Regions from separate parts of the Actinacidiphila polyblastidii genome, predicted to be linked through region 1. Evidence: riboswitches for the same ligand, from Rfam matches in the RefSeq annotation. Region 1 holds a riboswitch; the other holds the start of a gene.
What was found. A riboswitch is a leader RNA that binds a small molecule or an ion and turns the genes downstream of it on or off. The one in region 1 is predicted to bind thiamine pyrophosphate.
Positions count from the first base shown of each region.

Region 1 (10,879 bases):
AGAGGTGGGGGGCCGGGGGTGGGCCCCGGGTCGGGGGGCCGGGAGTGTCCTCTACAGTCCTGGTCATGGCACGGATTGCGGTGATCGGCGCCGGCATGGCGTCCATGGCGGCGGCGGCGCGGCTGGCCACCGGGGGCCATCGGGTGGCGGTGTACGAGCGCGGCGGGACGTTCGGCGGCGGGGTGGGCCGTCTGGTGCGTGACGGCTTCGCCTTCGACACCGGTCCCGGGGTGCTGACGCTGCCCGCGGTCTACCGCGACCTGTTCGTGAAGACCGGCCGGGAGCCGCTCGCGGACCGCGTGGATCTGGTGCAGGTCGATCCGGCCGGACACCACCTCTTCGCCGACGGCAGCTCCGTGTCGCTGCCGAACGCGTCCCGCTCCGGCGTGATCGAGGCGCTGGACGGCGCCTTCGGGCCCGGCAGCGGGGAGCGGTGGAGCGAGGTCATGGTCAGGGCCAGGGAGACCTGGGAGGCCATGCGGCGCCCGCTGCTGGAGGACGTCCTGCGCGACCCGGCGGCCGCCGCGCGCGATCCCTATCCGGCGGCGGGCCGGCGCGGGCTGTTCCGGCGCGCGGCGCCGACGCTCGCCGGGGTGGCCGCAGGTCTGGGCGATCCGCGGCTCGCGGCGCTGCTGGAGAGCTGGGCGCTGGGGTACGGCCTGGACCCGCGCTCCGCCCCGGCGTCCACCACCGTCCTGCCGTATCTGGAGGCGACGTTCGGCGTCTGGTACCCGCGCGGCGGGGTGCGCGCGCTGGCGGAGGCGGTGCACGAGCGCTGCCTCGCCCGGAAGGTGGAGTTCCACTTCGATGCGGAGGTGACGGAGCTGCTGACCGGTGCGGACGGTTCCGCCGCCGGCGTCGAACTCGCCGACGGCCGCGCCGTCCCCGCGGATCTGGTGGTGGCCGGCGCGCCGCTGCCGGCCCTCTACCGTGACCAGGTGCTGCCGTGGACACGCCAGGACGAGTGGCCGCCGATGGGGCCGCCCGGCGAGCCCGGACGGGTCACCGTCCACCTGGCGCTGCGCGGTGCGCGTCCGGGCGGCACCGCGCACCGCACGGTCGTGCACGCCGCGGACCGCCGGGCCGCCCTGGACTGGCTGTTCGCGAGCCGCCGCGAGGCGCTGCCGCCCGAGGGCGGGCTGACGGTGACCGTGCTGCGGCCCGACGACCCGGCGGCGCGTCCCGACGCCGGGCACGAGGCGGTGACGCTCACCGCGACCGTGCCGCCGCACCGCCCGGACGCGCGCGGGGGCGCGAGCGGCGACACGAGCGGCGGCGGTCTGGACTGGACCGCGCCCGGCGTGGCGGAGGCGTTCGCGGCGCGGATGGCCGCGGTCGCGGAGGCCGCGCTGCCGGGCCTGGGGGAGCGCGAGTGCTGGCGCGAGGTGCGCACCCCGGCGGACACCGAGCGGGAGACGGGCGCGCCCGGCGGCTCGGTGCCGGCCCCGGCCCTCGCGGGGGCCGGCGGCGCCCTGGTCAGGGCCGCCAACCGGTCGGGCGTGCCGGGCCTGTACCTGGTGGGCGGCTGGGCGCATCCCGGCGGCGGGCTGCCGCACACCGGGATGTCGGCGGCGATCACCGCGGACCTGGTCGCCGGCGGCCCCGGCGGCAGCCGCTGACCGGACCCGGCAGCCGCTGTCCCGGCCACCCGGCCACCCGGCCACCCGGCCACCCGGCCACCCGGCCACCCGGCGGCGCGGCACTGGCCCGTCGAGGGGCGAAGTATGCCGGCGGGCACCGGAATTCAGCACATCGGGCGGAATGCCGGGCCGAGCGCCCCGGCGGGCGGGGCGCCGACCTACGTTCGAGGGAATTGCGACCGCCGATGCGGAAGGCCCTGACGACATGCCGCAGCCCTTCGAACTCCCCCGGTTCTACGTGCCGTACCCGGCGCGGCTGAATCCGCATCTGGAGCGCGCCCGGACGCACACCAGGACCTGGGCCCGCGAGATGGACATGCTGGAGGGCTCCGGCATCTGGGAGGAGTCCGACCTCGACGCGCACGACTACGCGCTGCTGTGCGCGTACACCCACCCCGACGCCTCGGGTCCCGAACTGGACCTGGTCACCGACTGGTACGTGTGGGTGTTCTTCTTCGACGACCACTTCCTGGACATCTTCAAGCGCAGCCAGGACATGGCGGGCGCGAAGGAGTACCTGGACCGGCTGCCCGCGTTCATGCCGGTGGACCTCGCGCAGCAGGTGCCCGAGCCGACCAACCAGGTGGAGGCGGGGCTCGCCGACCTGTGGGCGCGGACCGTGCCGTCGATGTCGGGGGACTTCCGCCGCCGCTTCCACGAGAGCACCCGGCACCTGCTGGAGGAGTCCCTCTGGGAGCTGTCCAACATCAACGCGGGCCGGGTGTCGAACCCGATCGAGTACATCGAGATGCGCCGCAAGGTCGGCGGCGCGCCCTGGTCGGCGAACCTGATCGAGCACGCGGCGAACGCGGAGGTGCCCGAGCGGATCGCGGCCGCCCGCCCGCTGCGGGTGCTGCGGGACTGCTTCGCCGACGGCGTGCACCTGCGCAACGACCTGTTCTCGTACCAGCGCGAGATCGAGGAGGAGGGCGAGCTGTCCAACGCCGTGCTGGTGCTGGAGCGCTTCCTCGGCCTGGGCACCCAGGAGGCCGCCGAGCGGGTGAACGACCTGCTGACCTCGCGGCTGCACCAGTTCGAGCACACCGCGTTCACCGAGGTGGAGCCGCTGTACGAGCAGTACGCGCTGAGCCCGGCGGAGCGCCTCGCGGTCTTCGCCTACGTCAAGGGCCTGCAGGACTGGCAGTCCGGCGGCCACGAGTGGCACCTGCGCTCCAGCCGCTACATGAACGGCGCGGACGCCGGGGCGCGGGACGTCGCCACGCTGGGCGGCCCGACCGGGCTCGGCACCTCGGCCGCGCAGATCCTCGGGTCGCTCGCCGCCACCCTGCCGCAGCGGGCCAGATCGTTCTCGCACCCCCCGCACCGGCCGGCCGGTCAGGTGCGGCGGCCCGCCGTCCCGATGCCGTTCCCCACCACGCTCAGCCCGCATCTGGAGGCGGCACGGGCGCACAACCTGGCCTGGGCGGGCGCCATGGGCATGCTCGACGCGGAGCCCGGCTTCCCGCTGCCCGGCGGCCTGTGGAACCCGCGCAAGCTGGTCGACTACGACTTCGCGCTGTGCGCGGCCGGCATCCATCCGGCGGCGACCGTCGACCAGTTGAACCTGACCACCGACTGGCTGACCTGGGGCACCTACGGCGACGACTACTACCCGCTGGTCTTCGGCCGGGCCACCGAGCTGTCGGCGGCGCGCGTCGCCACCGAGCGCTTCAAGCTCTTCATGCCGCTGGACGCCGGCGCGGTGCCGCCGCCGCTGACCACGCTGGAGCGGGCGCTCGCCGACCTGTGGGGGCGCACCGCAGGCCCGATGGAGCGCGAAGAGCGGCAGACCTTCCGTGCCGCGATCGAGGACATGTGCGAGAGCTGGCTGTGGGAGCTGGCCAACCAGAAGCAGAACCGGGTGCCCGACCCGGTGGACTACATCGAGATGCGCCGCAAGACCTTCGGCTCCGACCTGACGATGAGCCTGTCCAGGATCGGCCACGGCGCCGCGCTGCCCGACGAGATCTACCGGTCACGGCCGGTGCGCGGCATGGAGCTGGCCGCCCAGGACTTCGCCTGCATGATCAACGACGTCTTCTCCTACCAGAAGGAGATCGAGTTCGAGGGCGAGATCCACAACGCGGTGCTGGTGGTGCAGAACTTCCTCGACTGCGAGCCGCAGCAGGCCATGGACGTCGTCGGGGACCTGATGGCCGCGCGGATGGCCGAGTTCCAGCGGCTCACCGACACGCAACTCCCCACCCTGTTCGAGGAGTTCGCGCTCGACGAGGCGGCGCGCACGGCGCTGCTCCACTACGCGCAGGAGCTGCGCGACTGGATGGCCGGCATCCTCACCTGGCACGAGGGCTGCCACCGCTACGAGGAGGCGACGCTGCTGCGGGACTTCCCGCACGTGGCCGCCGCGCTGCCCGCACAACCCTGGCGGCCGCCGACCGGTCCCGGCAGCTCCGCCCTGCGGCTGCTGCCGTCCGCGCCCGGCGGCCGTCAGTAGCGGTAGGGGTCGTACGGGTCGGCGTACTGCTGCTGGACCTGCTGCTGGTCGTGCCCCCGGTGCTGCCCCTGCGGCGGGGACTGGGGCTGCTGCTCGTACGGTGACTGGTGCTGCTGCTGCGGGATGTACGGCTGCGGCTGCGGGTCGTAGCCGTACGCCGCGTACGGGTCGGCGGCGGGCTGCTGCTCGCCGTTGGACGGCGTCCAGTCGCCCGTCCCGTAGCCGCCGCCGACCCGGCCGTTGTCGCCACCGTAGCCGTTGTACCCGGTGGAGGCGTCGTACGTCTGGTAGCCGTCGTAGGCCGCCGCGGCCGGATGCTGCTGCTGGTAGGCGGCTGCCTGGTCGTAGCCGTGGTCCTGGCCGCCCCAGCCGCCGGACTGGTCGTAGCCGCCGCCCTGGTAGGCGCCGTCGTACGACGCGGCGGCCGAGGCCGGCTGCGGCTCGCCGTCCCAGCCGCCGTAGCCCTGCGCGCCGTACCCCTCGTAGCCGCCGCTGGTGTACGGGTCGGGCGTGTAGCTGGACTGGCCGTCGAAGAGCGGGTACTCGCCGCTGTCGTCGTGCATCGGCACCGGCTGGTAGATCTGGCCGTCCTCGTCGCGCAGGCCCGGCTCGGCGGCCAGCACCTCCTGGCCCTCCGGCACGCCGGCGCCGTACTCCGCCTCGATCGGGGTGACTTCGAGGACCGGCTCGGCGGGGCGCGGCGGCGAGCCCCTGCGGCGGCGGCTGGAGCCGGGACGGCCGCCCAGCGCCCAGCCGGTGGAGAATCCCCGCTTGTACGACAGCGTGACGAACGCCTGCCCGGTGCCGAAGGCGACCGCGCCCAGCAGGATCACGGCCACCTCGCGCAGCGCGACCCCGCCGACCACGCCCATGAACCCCGCGAAGGCCAGCAGGCGCCAGCGCAGCCGCGCCTTGTACTGGAGCAGCACCTCACCGAGCAGCCACAGCGCGACGATGCCGAACGCGATGTAGAGCACCGAGTAGCCCATGTGCCGACTTCCTCACCTAGGGGTCACGCCGCCCGCTGGTGCAACCCGAGGTTCTCGTAGATCTCCAGCGAAGCGGTGGAGTGGTTAAGAGTAATGAAGTGCAGCCCGGGAATGTCCTCCGCGAGCAGACGGCGGCACATCTCGGTGGTGAACTCGATGCCGATGGCCCGCACGGCGGCCGGGTCGTCCCGCACCGCGAGGATGCGAGACGCCAGGTCAGGCGGGAAGGGGGCGTTGCCGAGCTGGGAGAACCGCTCGATCTGCTTGACGTTGGTGACCGGCATCACCTCGGGGATGATCGGGACGGTGCAGCCCGCGCGGTCGACCCGGTCGCGCAGCCGCAGGTAGTCCGAGGCGTCGAAGAACATCTGGGTGATCGCGAAGTCCGCGCCCGCCCGGCACTTGTCGAGGAAGTGCCGGGTGTCGGCGGCCGGGTCGGTGGAGCGCGGGTGCATCTCGGTGAAGGCCGCGACCCCCACGCAGAAGTCGCCGGACTCCTTGATCAGCCGGACCAGGTCGGCGGCGTACGTCAGGCCCTGCGGGTGCGGGACCCAGTCGCCCATCGGGTCGCCGGGCGGGTCGCCACGCACCGCCAGCATGTTGCGGATGCCCGCGTCGGCGTACTGGCCGATGATGTTGCGCAGCTCGGCCACCGAGTGGTTGACGGCGGTCAGGTGGGCGCAGGGGGTCAGCGTCGTGTCCGACACGATGCGGTCGGTGGCGCGGACGGTGCCCTCGCGTGAGGAACCGCCGGCCCCGTAGGTCACGGACACGAAGGTCGGCGCGACCGCCTCGATGCGGCGGATCGCGTTCCACAGCGTGCGCTCGCCCTTCTCGGTCCGCGGCGCGGCGAACTCGAACGAGTACGAGCGCCCGCCGCCGGCCAGCAGCTCACGGATGGTGACCGCGCGGTCGGTGCGGGTGGAAGAAGTGCCCAGGGCCATGACAGAAGGCTAGCCCGGTATCGAGACCGTGCGTCATCATCCGGGGTGCTATCAGCCACTACGCCCCTTTCCCGTCCACGGAGTGGACGCGCGGGAGCGCCGAGGAGCCGGGCCGGACCCGCCCGCGGGCGGGCGCGAGCCCGTTCTCCAGGGACGATGCCCCACCCGCGCGACGGGCCGGCGCTACGGGAGGGCGGCGCGGAGCGCGGCGGCCGCGGCCGCCGGGTCGGCGGCCTCCGTCAGGGCGCGGACCACCACGACGCGGCGGGCGCCGGCGGCGACCACCTCGTGCACGGTGTCGAGGTCGATCCCGCCGATCGCGAACCAGGGCCGGTCGGTGCCGAGCGCCGCGGCGTAGCGGACCAGGTCCAGGCCGGGCGCGGGACGGCCGGGCTTGGTGGGGGTGGGCCAGACCGGGCCGGTGCAGAAGTAGTCCGCCCCGGGCTCGGCCGCGGCGGCGGCGACCTCCGCCTCCGCGTGGCAGGACCGCCCGATCAGCACCCGCTCGCCGAGCAGCGCCCGCGCGGCCGGCACCGGCAGGTCGCCCTGGCCGAGGTGCAGCACCTCGGCCCCGGCGGCGTGCGCCACGTCCGCCCGGTCGTTGACCGCGAGCAGCGTGCCGTGCCGGCGGCACGCGTCCGCCAGCACGGCCAGCGCGGCCAGCTCCTCCCGGGCCTCGATCCCCTTCTGGCGGAGCTGGATGACGTCCACGCCGCCGCCGAGCACCGCGTCGGCGAACTCCGCGAGGTCGCCGCGCCCGGCCCGTGCGTCGGTGCACAGGTACAGCCGGGCGGCGGCGAGCCGGGCCCGCGCGGAGGCGCTCGACGCACTCGCGGTGTTCGAAGCGCCGGCCGCGGCGGTGGCAGCGGTGTCGGTGGCGGCAGCGGTGGCGGTCATCGGGCCCCCCGGGTCGGGACTACACGGCGAGCGCCTGCGCGCGACGCTTCACCTCGGTCCCGCGATTCTCGCGCAACGCCTGCGCCGGGGTGCCGGGCAGGGTCTCGTCCGTGGTGAAGAGCCACTCCAGGGCCTCCTCGTCCGAGAACCCGTCGTCCTTCAGGACGGTGAGGGTGCCGGACAGGCCCTTGAGGATCTTTCCGTCCCCGATGAAGTCCTCGGGGACCATCAGGGCCTTGTTCTCGCCGCGGCGAACCGCGATGAGCTGCCCTTCCTTGATCAGCGGGCGGATTTTGGTCACTTCGAGACCGAGACGATCCGCGACCTCGGGCAGGGTGAGCCAGGAGGGCACGAGAGCGTCGATGTGTGCGTCAACCGACGAGAAAACAGTCACGGGACAAGCCTGCCACCTGCCGCCGACAACTGCTGCGGCACGCCGCCGTCCGAGGGTCAGCGCACCGCGGACTTCAGCGGTACGGCGGGGTCCGCGACGAGCGCGGGGTCCACCGCGACCGTCCGGGGGAGCAGTTTGCGCGCCTGCGCCATGTCGCGCGGCCGGCCGACCGCGAGCACCGCCACCAGCAGCCCGTCGCGCAGCCACACCGCCGCCCAGGACGGGGACGCAGGATCGCCGCGCAGCAGCATCGTGTCGGCCGCCACGTGGTGCCCCGCGTACTGCACGAACCGCCCGAACTGCTCGGACCAGAAGTACGGCACCGGGTCGTACGGCTCGTCGCCGCCGAGCAGGTTGGCCGCGGCGGTGCGCGGGCCCTGCACCGCGTTGTCCCAGTGGTGCACGAGCAGCCGCTCGCCGTAGCGGCCGGACGGGAAGGACGCGCAGTCGCCGACCGCGAAGACCTCATCGGCGGTGGCGCGCAGCCGGTCGTCGGCGAGCACCGCGCCGGTGGCGTCCAGCGCCACCGCGGAGCCGCCCAGCCAGCCGGTGGAGGGGCGCGCGCCGATGCCGACGACGACGGCCGCGGCGACCAGCCTGCTGCCGTCGGCGAGCACCACCGCGCCGGGTTCGACGGCGGCCACCGCGGTGCCGGTGCGCAGGTCCACCCCGGCCTCCTCGTACCAGTGCCGCATGTGCGCGGTGACGGACGCCGGCAGCACCCCGGCCAGCGGCCGGTCCGCGGCCTCCACCACGGTGACCGCGCAGCCCGCCTGCCGGGCCGCGGTGGCGAACTCCGCGCCGATCCAGCCGGCGCCGACCACCACGAGGTCGCGGCCCGCGGCCAGCACCGGGCGCAGCGTGGCGGCGTCGTCGAGCGTGCGCAGCGGATACACGTCGGGCAGCCCCGCGGTGCCGGGCAGTTCGGTCGCGTAGGCGCCGGTGGCCAGCACCAGGTGGTCGTAGCGCACGGTCCCGGTGTCCGTGTCCAGCTCGCGGCGCTCGGCGTGCAGCGTCTGCGCCCGCGACCCCAGCCGCAGGTCCACGCCGAGCGCCCCGAAGTCGACGTCGAACCGCACGTCGACCGGCGCGTCCCCGGCGCCGAGCAGCACCGCCTTCGACAGCGGGGGCCGGTCGTACGGCGGGTGCGGCTCGTCACCCAGCAGGGTGATGTCACCGCGCCAGCCCTGGCCGCGCAGCTCCACCGCTGTCTGCACTCCGGCCATCCCGGCCCCGACGATCACCACGCGCTCGGTCACGCGATCACGGTAGCCCGCGCGCCCGCCGTTTTCCGCCGCCATCGGGGATGCGGCCGGAATTCGGGGCCGGGTCCGCCGCACCGGCGGCCGGGCGGGGCGGAGGGGATAGGGTCGGACGCCAGAGAACTCGCGGGAGCCCGGACGCACCGGGCTGAGAGGGCGGCTGACCGGCCGCCGACCGTACGAACCTGATCCGGGTCATGCCGGCGAAGGGAGGGCGCTACCTGATGCGTACATCCGACGTGCTCGTCGTGGGCGGCGGGATCATCGGGCTGGTCACGGCGTGGCGCGCGGCCCAGCGGGGCCTCACCGTCACCGTCGCCGACCCCGACCCGGGCGGCGGCGCCGCGCGCGTCGCGGCCGGCATGCTGGCCGCGGTCACCGAGCTGCAGTACGGCGAGCAGACCCTGCTCGACCTCAACCTGGCCTCGGCGGCCCGCTATCCGGACTTCACCGCCGAGCTGACCGAGCGCACCGGCCTGGACACCGGCTACCGGCGCTGCGGCACGCTCGCCGTGGCCCTCGACACGGACGACCGCGCGCACCTGCGCGACCTGCACGCCTTCCAGACCTCGCTGGGCCTGGAGTCGCAGTGGCTGAGCGGCCGCGACTGCCGCCGCCTGGAGCCGATGCTCGCCCCCGGGGTGCGCGGCGGCCTGCGGGTGGACGGCGACCACCAGGTCGACCCGCGGCGGCTGGCCGCGGCGCTGCTGCGCGCCGCCGAGCTGGCCGGCGTGCGGTTCGCCCGGTCGGCGGTCGCCCGCGTCACGCTCGCCGGCGGCCGGGTGACCGGCGCGGTGCTCGCCGAGGGGACAGCGGTCACCGCGGACCGCACGGTGCTGGCCGCCGGCAGCGAGAGCGGGCGGCTGGCCGGCCTGCCGGACGAGGTGCTGCCGCCGGTGCGCCCGGTGAAGGGGCAGATCCTGCGGCTGCGGGTGCCGCCCGCGCACGCGCCGTTCCTGTCCCGCACGGTCCGCGCGGAGGTCCGCGGCAGCCACGTCTACCTGGTGCCGCGCGAGAACGGCGAACTCGTGCTCGGCGCGACCAGCGAGGAGCGCGGCTGGGACACCACGGTGACCGCCGGCGGCGTCTACGAACTCCTTCGCGACGCACACGAGTTGGTGCCGGGCATCACCGAACTCCCGCTCACCGAGACGCTGGCCGGGCTGCGGCCGTGCTCCCCCGACAACGCGCCGCTGCTCGGCGCCACCGCCGTCGACGGCCTGCTGCTGGCCACCGGGCACCACCGCAACGGCGTGCTGCTCACCCCGGTCACCGGCGACGCGCTCGCCGAGGCGCTGACCTCGCCCTCCGGCGAACTTCCGCGGTACGCCAGCGCGTTCGGCGCGAACCGGTTCGCCCGCGCACGGCAGGAGCAGACCGTATGAGCACCGCGATCACCGTGCACGTCAACGGCGAGCGCCGCACGCTCGACGCGCCGCTCGCGCTGGACGCCCTGGTCGCCGCCTTCACCCGGGCGCCCACCGGAGTGGCCGCCGCCGTCAACGAGACGGTGGTGCCGCGCACCCGCTGGCAGGCCACCGCGCTCGCCGAGGGCGACCGCGTGGAGATCCTCACCGCCGTCCAGGGAGGCTGACCGATGACCACCACCACGGCGACCGCCGATCCGCTGACCATCGGCGGCGCCGCCTTCACCTCCCGGCTGATCATGGGCACCGGCGGGGCGCCCAGCCTGGACGTGCTGGAGCAGGCGCTGCTGGCCTCCGGCACCGAGCTGACCACGGTCGCGATGCGCCGGCTCGACCCCGCGACGAAGGGGTCGGTGCTGTCGGTACTGGCCCGGCACGGCATCCGGGTGCTGCCCAACACCGCGGGCTGCTACACCGCGGGCGAGGCCGTGCTCACCGCCCGGCTGGCCCGGGAGGCGCTCGGCACCGACTGGGTGAAGCTGGAGGTGATCGCCGACGAGCGCACGCTGCTGCCCGACCCGGTCGAACTCCTCGACGCGGCCGAGACGCTCGTCGACGACGGCTTCACCGTGCTGCCGTACACCAACGACGATCCGGTGCTGGCGCGCAAGCTGGAGGACGTCGGGTGCGCGGCGATCATGCCGCTCGGCTCGCCGATCGGCTCCGGGCTCGGCATCCGCAACCCGCACAACTTCCGGCTGATCGTCGAGCGGGCCGCCGTCCCGGTGATCCTCGACGCGGGCGCGGGCACCGCGTCCGACGCGGCGCTGGCGATGGAGCTGGGGTGCGCCGCGGTCATGCTCGCGTCGGCGGTGACGCGGGCGCAGCGGCCGGTGGTGATGGCGGAGGGGATGCGGTGGGCTGTGCGGGC
Region 1 is NZ_JAZEWV010000003.1:290,986-301,864, forward strand. It holds gene V2S66_RS06390 (phytoene desaturase family protein) at 66-1,619, shown strand; gene V2S66_RS06395 (terpene synthase family protein) at 1,846-4,095, shown strand; gene V2S66_RS06400 (hypothetical protein) at 4,089-5,084, opposite strand; gene metF (methylenetetrahydrofolate reductase [NAD(P)H]) at 5,108-6,028, opposite strand; gene thiE (thiamine phosphate synthase) at 6,212-6,925, opposite strand; gene V2S66_RS06415 (Rv2175c family DNA-binding protein) at 6,945-7,319, opposite strand; gene V2S66_RS06420 (NAD(P)/FAD-dependent oxidoreductase) at 7,376-8,620, opposite strand; TPP riboswitch at 8,698-8,810, shown strand; gene thiO (glycine oxidase ThiO) at 8,806-9,966, shown strand; gene thiS (sulfur carrier protein ThiS) at 9,963-10,175, shown strand; gene V2S66_RS06435 (thiazole synthase) at 10,179-10,879, shown strand, end outside.

Region 2 (10,879 bases), on a different contig from region 1:
CGTCGCTCATCACCACGACGCGGTCGGCGAGCGCGAACGCCTCGCCCTGGTCGTGGGTGACCGCCAGCACGGTGGTGCCCAGCCGGCCGAACAGGTCGCGCAGCTCGACGACGAGGCGTTCGCGCAGCGAGCGGTCGAGCTGGCCGAGCGGCTCGTCGAGCATCAGCAGCCGCGGCGAGGGCGCCAGCGCCCTGGCGAGCGCGACGCGCTGCTGCTCGCCTCCGGAGAGCGTGTCGACGGCGCGCCCCGCGGCGCCGGGCAGGCCGACCAGGTCGAGGAGGTCGGCGACCCTGCGGTCCCGTTCGGCGCGCGGCGCCCGGTGCATGCGCGGCCCGAAGCCGACGTTGCCGCCGACGTCGCGCTGCGGGAACAGCTGGTGGTCCTGGAACATCAGGCCGACGCCGCGCCGGTGCGCGGGCACGCCCGCCTGGTCGGCGCCGTCCAGCAGCACCCGTCCGGCGTCCAGCGGCTGCAGTCCCGCGACGGCCCGCAGCAGGGTGGACTTGCCGCTGCCGCTGGGCCCGAGGACGCACACCGTCTCGTGCGCGGCGACGTCGAGGCCGACGCCGTCCAGGGCGGTGCGCGACCCGAACCGTACGGTCGCGGCGTCCACCCGCAGCAGGGCGTCGGCCATCAGAACTCCCCCGAGGGGTCGGCGGTGCTGTGGGACTCCAGGATCAGCAGGGACAGCGCGCACACGGCCATCAGGATGGTGCTCAGCGCCATCGCCTGGCCGTAGTTCATCTCCCCGGCGCGGCCCAGCAGGCGGGCGACGGCGACCGGCAGGGTGGGGCTGTCGGGCCTGGCGATGAACACGGTCGCGCCGAACTCGCCGAGTGAGACGGCGAAGGCGAAGCCGGCGGCGATGCCCACCGCCCTCCCGACCAGCGGCAGTTCGACCTCGCGCCAGACCCGCAGCGGCGACGCGCCGAGCACCGCGGCGGCCTGCCGCAGCCGGTCGTCGACGGCGCGCAGCACCGGCAGCATGACCCGCACCACGAACGGCACGCCGACCAGCGCCTGGGCGAGCGGCACCAGCAGCCAGGAGTCCCGCAGGTCCAGCGGCGGCTTGTCGAGGGTGATGAGGAAGCCGAAGCCGACGGTGACGGCGGAGGTGCCGAGCGGCAGCATCAGCAGCGCGTCGAAGCCGCGCATGACCCGCCCGGCCCTGCGGACCAGGGCGGCCGCGGCGAGGCCGCCGACGGCCAGCGCGATGGCGGTGGCGACCGCGGCGTACCGCAGCGAGTTCCACACCGTCTGCAGCGGCGCGACGAGGAAGGTGCCGCCGTCGCCGGAGCCGTCCGCGGAGCCCAGGGCGCGGTAGAAGCCCAGGCCGTAGCCGCCGGGGGCGTCGAAGGAGCGCAGCACCAGCACGGCGAGCGGCAGCACGATCAGCAGCGCCACCGAGGCCAGCACCGCGGCGAGCAGGACGCGTTCGCCGCCGCGCGGCCGGTGCGCGGTGCGGGCCGCGTCGACCAGCCGCAGGGTCGCCTCGCGGCGGCGGACCGACCAGGCGTGCAGCGCCAGGATGATGCCGACGGCGACCAGTTGCAGCAGCGTCAGCACGGCGGCGGTGGGCAGGTCGAGCAGCTCAGCGGTCTGCCGGTAGATCTCCACCTCCAGCGTGGACCTGGTGGGTCCGCCGAGGATCTGCACGACGCCGAAGGAGGTGAAAGTGAACAGGAACACCATGAGCGCCGCCGCGGCCAGCGACGGCGCGAGCGCGGGCAGGGTGACGCGCCGCCACGCGGCGAGGCGGCTCGCGCCGAGCATCCGCGCCGCCTCCTCCTGCCGCGGGTCGAGCTGCGCCCACAGTCCGCCGACGGTGCGGACCACCACGGCGTAGTTGAAGAAGACGTGCGCGATGAGGATCGCCCACACGCTGGTGTCCAGCCGCACGCCGAGCAGGTCGTCGGTGAGGCCGCCCTGCCCGAGCAGCGCGAGGAACGCGGAGCCCGCGACGACCGTCGGCAGTACGAACGGCACCGTGACCAGCGCGCGCAGCAGCCGGCGGCCGGGGAAGTCGAGCCGCGCGAAGGCGTACGCGCCGGGCAGCGCCACCGCCAGCGTCAGCGCGGTGGACGCGGCGGCCTGCCAGCAGGTGAACCACAGCACGTGCCGGATGCCGGCGTCGCCGAGCACGTCGCCGACCGCGCCCAGCCGCCAGGTGCCGTCGGCGCGCAGCCCGCGGCCGACGATGGCGGCCACCGGGTAGGCGAAGAACGCGGCGAAGAACACCAGCGGCAGTGCCATCAGCGCCGGCCGCAGCGCCGCCGCCCTGCGGTCGGTCACAGGACGGTCGACGTCCACGTCTTGACCCAGTCGTCCCGGTGGGCGGCGATGGTCGCGGGCGGCAGTGTGGCGGGGTGGTCGATCCTCGCGCCGTACTTCACGAAGACCGGCGGCTCGGTGGCGCCCTTGACGACCGGGTCCACGTACATCTCCAGCGGCATGTCCTGCTGGAAGGCGCGGGTCAGCATGAAGTCGATGAACGCCTTGCCGCCCGCGGTGTTCTTCGCGCCGTGCAGCAGTCCGGCGAACTCGATCTGCCGGAAGCAGGTGCCGGTCGACACCCCGACGGGTGACTGCGCGGGCGCCGGATCGACGCCGACCACCTCGGCGGGCGGGCTGGAGGCGTAGGAGACGACCAGCGGCCGGTCGCCCTTGGCCTTGTGTCCGGCGGCCGAGCCGGAGAAGCGGTCGTTGTACGCCTGCTCCCAGCCGTCGACGACCTCCACGCCGTTGTTCTTCAGCTGCTTCCAGTAGGCCTGCCACTGGTCCTGGCCGTAGGTGGCGACGCTGCCGAGCATGAACGCCAGGCCCGGCGAGGACGTCGCCACGTTCTCGGTCACCAGCAGGTTCTTGTACTGCGGCTTCACCAGGTCGGCGAAGGTCCGCGGCGGCGCGATGCGGTGGGAGGCGAACCAGGCGCGGTCGTAGGTGACGCACACGTCGCCGGAGTCGATCGGCGTGACCCGGTGCCGGGCGGCGTCGAGCTGCACGTCGGAGGCCACCTGGTCCAGGCCCTTGGCCTGGTAGGGGTCGAACAGGCCGTGGTCGAGCGCCCGGGACAGCAGGGTGTTGTCCACGCCGAAGAAGACGTCGCCGCGCGGGTGGTCCTCGGTGAGGATCGCCTGGTTGACGGCCGCGCCGGCGTCGCCGCCGCGCAGCACCTTGACCTTGTAGCCGGTCTCCTTGGTGAACGCGGCGAGCACGGAGTCCGAGGCGGCGAAGGAGTCGTGGCTGACCACGGTCACCGTGTGGGAGGCCGCGGCGCCGGCCGGGGTGTCCTTGCCGGAGCCGGAGCCGCCGCACGCGGCGAGCACGGTCGCGGCCGCGGTGGCGAGGACCAGCGCGCCCACGGCACGCCTGCGGATGGTGCTGTTCATGAGGTGACTCCCTACGCCGGTATGACCCGGATCAGGTTCGAGGGTCTGCGGCCTGGGACCGTTGTCCCAGCCGCACTCTCAGCGCCGTCTCAGGCGCTCCCCTGTCGGATGTTCACTTGTCGGATGTTCACTTGCCGGCGCGGAGGCGCGTACGGTCGCCCGCGCGAGGGCCCGCACCTGTCAGCTTACGGAACCGCGGGAACCGTATCAGCCTGCGCCCGCGCGGCCGCGGGCGCGGGTCACCGCTCGGACGCGGCGAGCTGCCCGCAGGCGCCGTCGATCTCCTGGCCGCGGGTGTCCCGTACGGTCACCGGCACGCCGTGCGCCTCCAGGGCGGCGACGAAGGCCCGCTCGTCCTGCGGGCGGGACGCCGTCCACTTCGAGCCGGGGGTCGGGTTGAGCGGGATGAGGTTGACGTGCACCCGATGGTTCTTCAGCATCCGGCCCAGCCGGTCGGCGCGCCACGCCTGGTCGTTGACGTCGCGGATCAGCGCGTACTCGATGGAGATGCGGCGGCCGGAGACCTCGGCGTAGTGCCAGGCCGCGTCCAGCACCTCGCGCACCTTCCAGCGGGTGTTGACCGGGACGAGGGTGTCGCGCAGCTCGTCGTCCGGGGCGTGCAGGGAGACCGCGAGGCGGCACTTGAAGCCCTCGTCGGCGAACCGGTACATCGCCGGGACCAGGCCGACGGTGGACACCGTGATGCCGCGCTGGGACAGGCCGAGGCCGTCCGGCTCGGGGTCGGTGAGGCGGCGGATCGCGCCGACCACCCGGTTGTAGTTGGCGAGCGGCTCGCCCATCCCCATGAAGACGATGTTCGACAGCCGCGCCGCGCCGCCGGGGACGTCCCCGTCGCGCAGCGCCCTCATGCCCGCGACGATCTGGTGCACGATCTCCGCGGTCGACAGGTTGCGGTCGAGGCCCGCCTGGCCGGTCGCGCAGAACGGGCAGTTCATGCCGCAGCCGGCCTGCGAGGAGATGCACATGGTGACCCGGTCCGGGTACCGCATCAGCACCGACTCGACCAGCGTGCCGTCGAAGAGCCGCCACAGCGTCTTGCGGGTGTCCCCGTCGTCGCAGGAGGCGTGCCGCACCACCGACATCAGCTCGGGCAGCAGCTCGCCCGCGAGCCTGCCGCGGGCCGCGGCCGGGATGTCCGTCCAGGCCGCCGGGTCGTCGGCGTACCGGGCGAAGTAGTGCTGCGACAGCTGCCGGGCCCGGAACGGCTTCTCCCCGAGCGCGGCCACCGCCTCCTTCCGCTCCGCGGGCGAGAGGTCGGCAAGGTGCCGCGGGGGCTTCTTGGCCCCGCGCGGCACGGCGAAAGTCAGTTCTCCGGGTGCAGGCATGATGTTTTCCAGTGTCGCAGATCGCCGGCGGTTGCCCGTCCGCCCTACGCGGCGGGGCCGTGGCGGCCGGCGGGGTCAGCCCTTGCCGACGAAGGCGACCAGGAGGAGCCAGACGACCGGGGCGGTGGGCAGCAGCGAGTCGAGGCGGTCCATGATGCCGCCGTGGCCGGGCAGCAGCGTGCCCATGTCCTTGATGCCGAGATCCCGCTTGATCATCGACTCGCCGAGGTCGCCGAGGGTCGCGCTGGTCGCCGCGGCCAGGCCCAGCAGCAGGCCCTGCCACCAGCGGCCGTCGTCGATGACGTACTGCATGAGCAGCGCGCCCGCGACCATCGCGAAGGCCATCGCGCCGGCCAGTCCCTCGCGGGTCTTCCCGGGGCTGATCCGCGGCGCGAGCCTGTGGCTGCCGAAGCGCCAGCCGACCGCGTAGGCGCCGGTGTCGCTGATCACCGTGAGCAGCAGGAAGACCAGCACCCTGCGGGGGCCGTCGTCCGCGGCGAGCATCATCACCACGAAGGTGGCGAGGAACGGCACGTAGAAGGCGGCGAAGACACCCGCCGTGACGTCCTTGAGGTAGTTCTCCGGAGGCTGCGCCATCCGCCAGACCAGCACGGCCAGCGACGTCAGCGCCATCGCGATCCAGGCGCCGTCGGCGCCCTTGAGGTAGCCGGCCACGACCGTCGCCGCGCCGCCCACCACGAGCGGCACCAGCGGCGCCCTGATGTCCTTGCGCTCCTGGAGCCGCGACGTCAGCTCCCACAGCCCGACCGTCACCGCGGCCACCACGACGCCGACGAAGACCGCCTTGACGATGAACAGGGCGGCGATGATGACCACCCCGAGTCCGACGCCGACCCCTATCGCCGCCCGCAGGTTCCGCCCTGCGGACTTCTTCGCGGGGGCGGGCGGCGGCGGTGCGGCGGGCGGCGGTGGCGGCATGGGGGCAGTCTTCCCTCTGGGCCCGGGGTCCGTCGCGGAACCCGCCGGGTGACCGGCGCGTGGCGAAGCGCCCCAGGAAGAGTCGTTCACGGAGCTTCGCCTCGCGTCGTCGTCGGATGGTGGTGGGCCAGGGGTGGGCGTGGTGACCGGAGGAGGCGCGGCGGTCAGACCTCCAGCAGCTCGGTTTCCTTGTGCTTGAGCAGCTCGTCGATCTGCGCCACGTACTTCGACGTGGTGTCGTCCAGCTCCTTCTCCGCGCGGCGCACCTCGTCCTCGCCCGACTCGCCGTCCTTCACCAGCTTGTCGAGGGTCTCCTTGGCCTTGCGGCGGACGCTGCGGATGGAGATCTTCGCGTCCTCGCCCTTGGTCTTGGCGACCTTGATGTACTCCCGCCGCCGCTCCTCGGTGAGCTGCGGGAAGACCACCCGGATGATGCGGCCGTCGTTGCTCGGGTTGACTCCGAGGTCGGAGTTGCGGATCGCCTCCTCGATGTTGCGCAGGCTGCTGCTGTCGAAGGGGGTGATCACCGCCATCCGCGGCTCGGGCACCGCGAAGGACGCCAGCTGGTTGATCGGGGTGATCGTGCCGTAGTACTCCGCCACGATCTTGTTGAACATCGCCGGATGCGCACGGCCCGTGCGGATCGCCGCGAAGTCGTCCTTGGCGACGGCCACGGCCTTGTCCATCTTCTCCTCGGCCTCGAGGAGTGTCTCTTCAATCACCATGTGCTCCTGGTATTCAGAAGGCAGCGCCTGGGGCGCGTCACGCCCGAGTGCCGTGGTCGTTGACCAGCGTGCCGATCTTCTCACCCTTCACGGCCCGCGCGATGTTGCCCTCGGCGAGCAGCTCGAAGACCAGGATCGGCAGCTTGTTGTCCTGGCAGAGGGTGATCGCGGTGAGGTCAGCCACCCGCAGGTCGCGGGCGATGACCTCGCCGTACTCCAGCGCGTCGAACCTGACCGCGTCCGGGTTGTGCTTGGGGTCGGAGTCGTAGACGCCGTCCACCCCGTTCTTGCCCATCAGCATCGCGGTCGCGTCGATCTCCAGCGCCCGCTGGGCGGCGGTGGTGTCGGTGGAGAAGTACGGCATGCCCATACCGGCGCCGAAGATCACCACGCGGCCCTTCTCCAGGTGCCGGATCGCGCGCAGCGGGATGTACGGCTCGGCGACCTGGCCCATGGTGATGGCCGTCTGCACACGGGTCTCGATGCCCTCCTTCTCCAGGAAGTCCTGGAGGGCGAGGCAGTTCATCACCGTGCCGAGCATGCCCATGTAGTCGGACCTGGCCCGGTCCATGCCGCGCTGCTGGAGCTCCGCACCGCGGAAGAAGTTGCCGCCGCCGACCACCAGCGCGATCTCGTAGCCGTCGCGGACCACCGCGGCGATCTCGCGGGCGATGGCGTGCACCACGTCGGGGTCCACACCCAGGCCGCCGCCGCCGGCGAACGCCTCGCCGGACAGCTTGAGCAGGTAGCGGCCCGGCGTCACGCCACCGCGGCCCACCGCGGCGGGCGTCCGGTCGGCCCGGTCCTGGGTGCCGGCGCCGCCGGCGGGGCGGGCGGTGACGGCGTTGTCGGCGGTGCCGGCGTTGTGAGCCTTGTCGGCCTTGCCTGCGCCTTCGTCCATGGGGTTCTCCTCGTGCACGTACAAAGGAGGCCACTGCCGAGGGTCCTGATCGGTTCCCTTGACGGCAATGGCCTCCTCGTCACATCTGCGGCCGGCCGGCGGGCGGCCGACCGCGTACGACCCTAGCGGGGCCGCCGGTCTTTCGCTGCTCCGGCGACGTGGGTACGCCGCCGGAGGTGGTGCCCGTCAGACGGGGGGCTCAGACGCCGACGCGGAAGCGGGCGAAGCGCTTCAGCGTGACACCGGCCTCGTCCAGCACCTTCTGGACGGTCTTCTTCGGGTCCTTGGCGAACGCCTGCTCGACGACGACGTTCTCCTTGAAGAAGCCGTTCACCCGGCCCTCGACGATCCGCGGCAGGGCGGCGTCGGGCTTGCCCTCCTCGCGCGCGGTGGCCTCGGCGACGCGGCGCTCGTTCTCGACCGTCTCGGCGGAGATCTCGTCGCGGCTGAGGAACGTCGGCGCGAAGGCGGCGATGTGCTGCGCCACGTCCTTGGCGGTCTGCGCGTCGGCCTTGTCCAGCTCGACCAGCACGCCAACCTGCGGGGGCAGGTCCGGGCTGGTGCGGTGCAGGTACGAGGCGACGTAGCCGTCGGTGAACTGCGCGAAGCGGTCCAGCACGATCTTCTCGCCGAGAGTCGCGTTCGCCTCGTCGACGAACGCCTGGACGGTCTGGCCGTCCTTGATCTCGGAGGCGAGCAGCGCCTCGACGCCGGCCGGCCTGGTCGCGGCGACGTGCGCGGCGATCGCGTCGGCGACGGCCACGAACTTGTCACCCTTGGCGACGAAGTCGGTCTCGCACTTCAGCTCGAGCAGCACGCCCTCGCTGTTGTCCTCGGCGAGCAGCGAGACGACGGCACCGTTGGAGGCCGAGCGGCCCTCGCGCTTGGTGACGCCCTTCTGGCCCTTGACGCGGAGGATCTCGACGGCCTTGTCCAGGTCGCCTTCGGCCTCGGTGAGGGCGTTCTTGCAGTCCATCATGCCCGCGGCGGTCAGCTCGCGGAGCTTCTTGACGTCGGCGGCGGTGAAGTTCGCCATGGCTGTGTGTCTCTTCCCGAATCGGTGGATCTACGGGTCAACGGCGGGGGCGCGTGTGCCCCCGCCGTCGTCACGCGTGGTTCTGCGAGAGGCGTCAGGCCTGCGGGGCGTCGCCCTCGGCCGGAGCCTCGGCCGGCGTCTCCGCGGGGGCCTCGGCGGTCTCGGCCGGGGTCTCCGCAGAAGCCTCGGCGGCCTCGGCCGTCTCGGCGGGGGCCTCGGCGGTCTCGGCGGCGGGCGCCTCGGCGGCCGGGGCGTCGCCCTCGGAGTCGGCCTTCTTCTCGCCCTCCAGGAGGTCACGCTCCCACTCGGCGAGCGGCTCGGCCACGCCTTCCGCCTTCTTGTCGCCCAGCGCGGCGCCGGAACGGGCGATCAGGCCCTCGGCGACGGCGTCGGCGATCACGCGGGTGAGCAGGGTGACGGAACGGATCGCGTCGTCGTTGCCCGGGATCTTGTAGTCGACCTCGTCGGGGTCGCAGTTGGTGTCGAGGATGGCGACCACCGGGATGCGGAGCTTGCGCGCCTCACCGACGGCGATGTGCTCCTTCTTGGTGTCCACGATCCAGACGGCGCTGGGCACCTTCTGCATCTCGCGGATGCCGCCCAGCGTCTTCTCCAGCTTCTCCTTCTCGCGGGAGAGGACCAGGAGCTCCTTCTTGGTCAGGCCGGAGGCGGCCACGTCCTCGAAGTCGATCTCCTCGAGCTCCTTCAGGCGCTGGAGGCGCTTGTAGACGGTCGAGAAGTTGGTGAGCATGCCGCCCAGCCAGCGCTGGTTGACGTAGGGCATGCCGACGCGGGAAGCCTGCTCCGCGATGGCCTCCTGCGCCTGCTTCTTGGTGCCCACGAACATGATGGAGCCGCCGTGCGCGACGGTCTCCTTGACGAACTCGTAGGCGCGGTCGATGTACGACAGCGACTGGAGCAGGTCGATGATGTAGATGCCGTTGCGCTCGGTGAAGATGAAGCGCTTCATCTTCGGGTTCCAGCGACGGGTCTGGTGCCCGAAGTGGACGCCGCTCTCGAGCAGCTCCCGCATCGTGACGACGGCCATGGCCGTACTCCTTGATGTACTCGGTTACCGCGGCCGCCGGACGGCTGCCGCGCCTGACGCCCCGGCGCGCCGTGCCACGAGGGACCGAGGGGCGCGGCCACCGCCCCGAGAACGGGGTGGGTGGCGGGGCGTGCGAAGTCGACCCGGTGACCCGGATCGCCAGAGAAAGTGTACGGGACCGGCGGAGCACCAGGCGACACCCGAGTTGTCCACAGCCCCCCGACCAAGATCATCGCCACTCCTCCCCCGTCCGCCATCGTGGACCCCATGACCTGGACCACCCTCTGCACGACGGCAGCGCTCACCGCGGCCCTGCTCACCGCGGCCACCGCCCGCCCCGCCACCCACCCCACCGCCGGCCCCACCACCAGTTCCGCCGCCCTTCCACGAGGGGTCGCCACGGCGGCGGCAGCCCGCCCCGCCGCCGGGTGCACGGGCGGGGCCGGCCCCGCCGCCCGGTGCTGGCCGGTGACCGGCCCCGGGATACGGGGCCGCCCCGTCGTCGAGCGCGGCTTCGACCCGCCCGCGCAGCCCTGGGCCGCCGGCCACCGCGGCGTCGACCTGCGCACCGCGCCCGGCGCCCCGGTACGGGCCGCGGCCCCCGGCGCCGTCGCCTTCACCGGCCGCGTGGCCGGCGTCCCCGTCGTCGTGATCGCCCTCCCGGGCGGCCTGCGCACCACCTACCAGCCGGTCCGCGCGACCCTGCCGGCCGGCGCCGAGGTCCCGGCCGGCCGCACCGTCGGCACCGTCGCCGCGGTCGACGGCGTCCTCCCCCACTGCCCCGACACCTGCCTGCACTGGGGACTGCTCCGGGACGACGTCTACCTCGACCCGCTCCTCCTGCTCCCGCCCTCCCTGCGCCGCGCCGGCCCTTCCCGGCTGCTCCCGGTGTACGGCAGGACGTGAGGCGGCGGATCGAGGCGGAGGCGGGAGGGATCAGCAGCGGGGGCGGAGGTGGGGGGTGGGGGGTGGGGCGGGGGGGAGGGGGGAAGGGGGGAGGGGCCCCACCGGGCAGGATCAGCCGCTGACGCCGTGCAGGGCCATGGTGACCGCCGCGGCCACGATCTCGTCGGGGGCCTCGGCGGCGCCCAGTTCGATGCGGCGTACGGCGGCGTCGACGACGCCCTGGAGGAGCATGGCGATCAGCCGGGGTTCGCCGTGGCCGAGGTCGGAGAGGGCGGCGACGACCATGGCGACGAGTCCGCCGTGGGCGGCGCGGATCTTCTCGCGGGCGCCGGCGTCCAGCTCGCCCGCGGAGATGGCGACGACGGCGCGGTGCCTGCGGTCGCCGACGAGGGCGAGCTGGGTGCGCACGTATGCCTCGATCCGGGCCGCGGGGGTGTCGGCGGCGGCCATGGCGGCTTCGACCTCGGCGGCCCAGACCGGGAAGTCGACGGCGCACAGTTCCTCGACGACGGCCGCGCGGGAGCGGAAGTACTCGTAGACCGAGGAGCGGGCAAGGCCGGTGCGCTCGGCCAGCGCGGGGAAGGTGAGG
Region 2 is NZ_JAZEWV010000001.1:655,031-665,909, reverse strand. It holds gene V2S66_RS02750 (ABC transporter ATP-binding protein) at 1-634, opposite strand, end outside; gene V2S66_RS02745 (ABC transporter permease) at 634-2,253, opposite strand; gene V2S66_RS02740 (thiamine ABC transporter substrate-binding protein) at 2,289-3,389, opposite strand; TPP riboswitch at 3,381-3,502, opposite strand; gene rlmN (dual-specificity RNA methyltransferase RlmN) at 3,629-4,735, opposite strand; gene V2S66_RS02730 (phosphatidate cytidylyltransferase) at 4,811-5,764, opposite strand; gene frr (ribosome recycling factor) at 5,839-6,396, opposite strand; gene pyrH (UMP kinase) at 6,437-7,318, opposite strand; gene tsf (translation elongation factor Ts) at 7,500-8,336, opposite strand; gene rpsB (30S ribosomal protein S2) at 8,431-9,384, opposite strand; gene V2S66_RS02705 (peptidoglycan DD-metalloendopeptidase family protein) at 9,652-10,290, shown strand; gene V2S66_RS02700 (TetR/AcrR family transcriptional regulator) at 10,402-10,879, opposite strand, start outside.
Region 2: linked by a shared signal. The riboswitch ahead of V2S66_RS02740 (thiamine ABC transporter substrate-binding protein) and the one ahead of thiO (glycine oxidase ThiO) in region 1 are both predicted to bind thiamine pyrophosphate.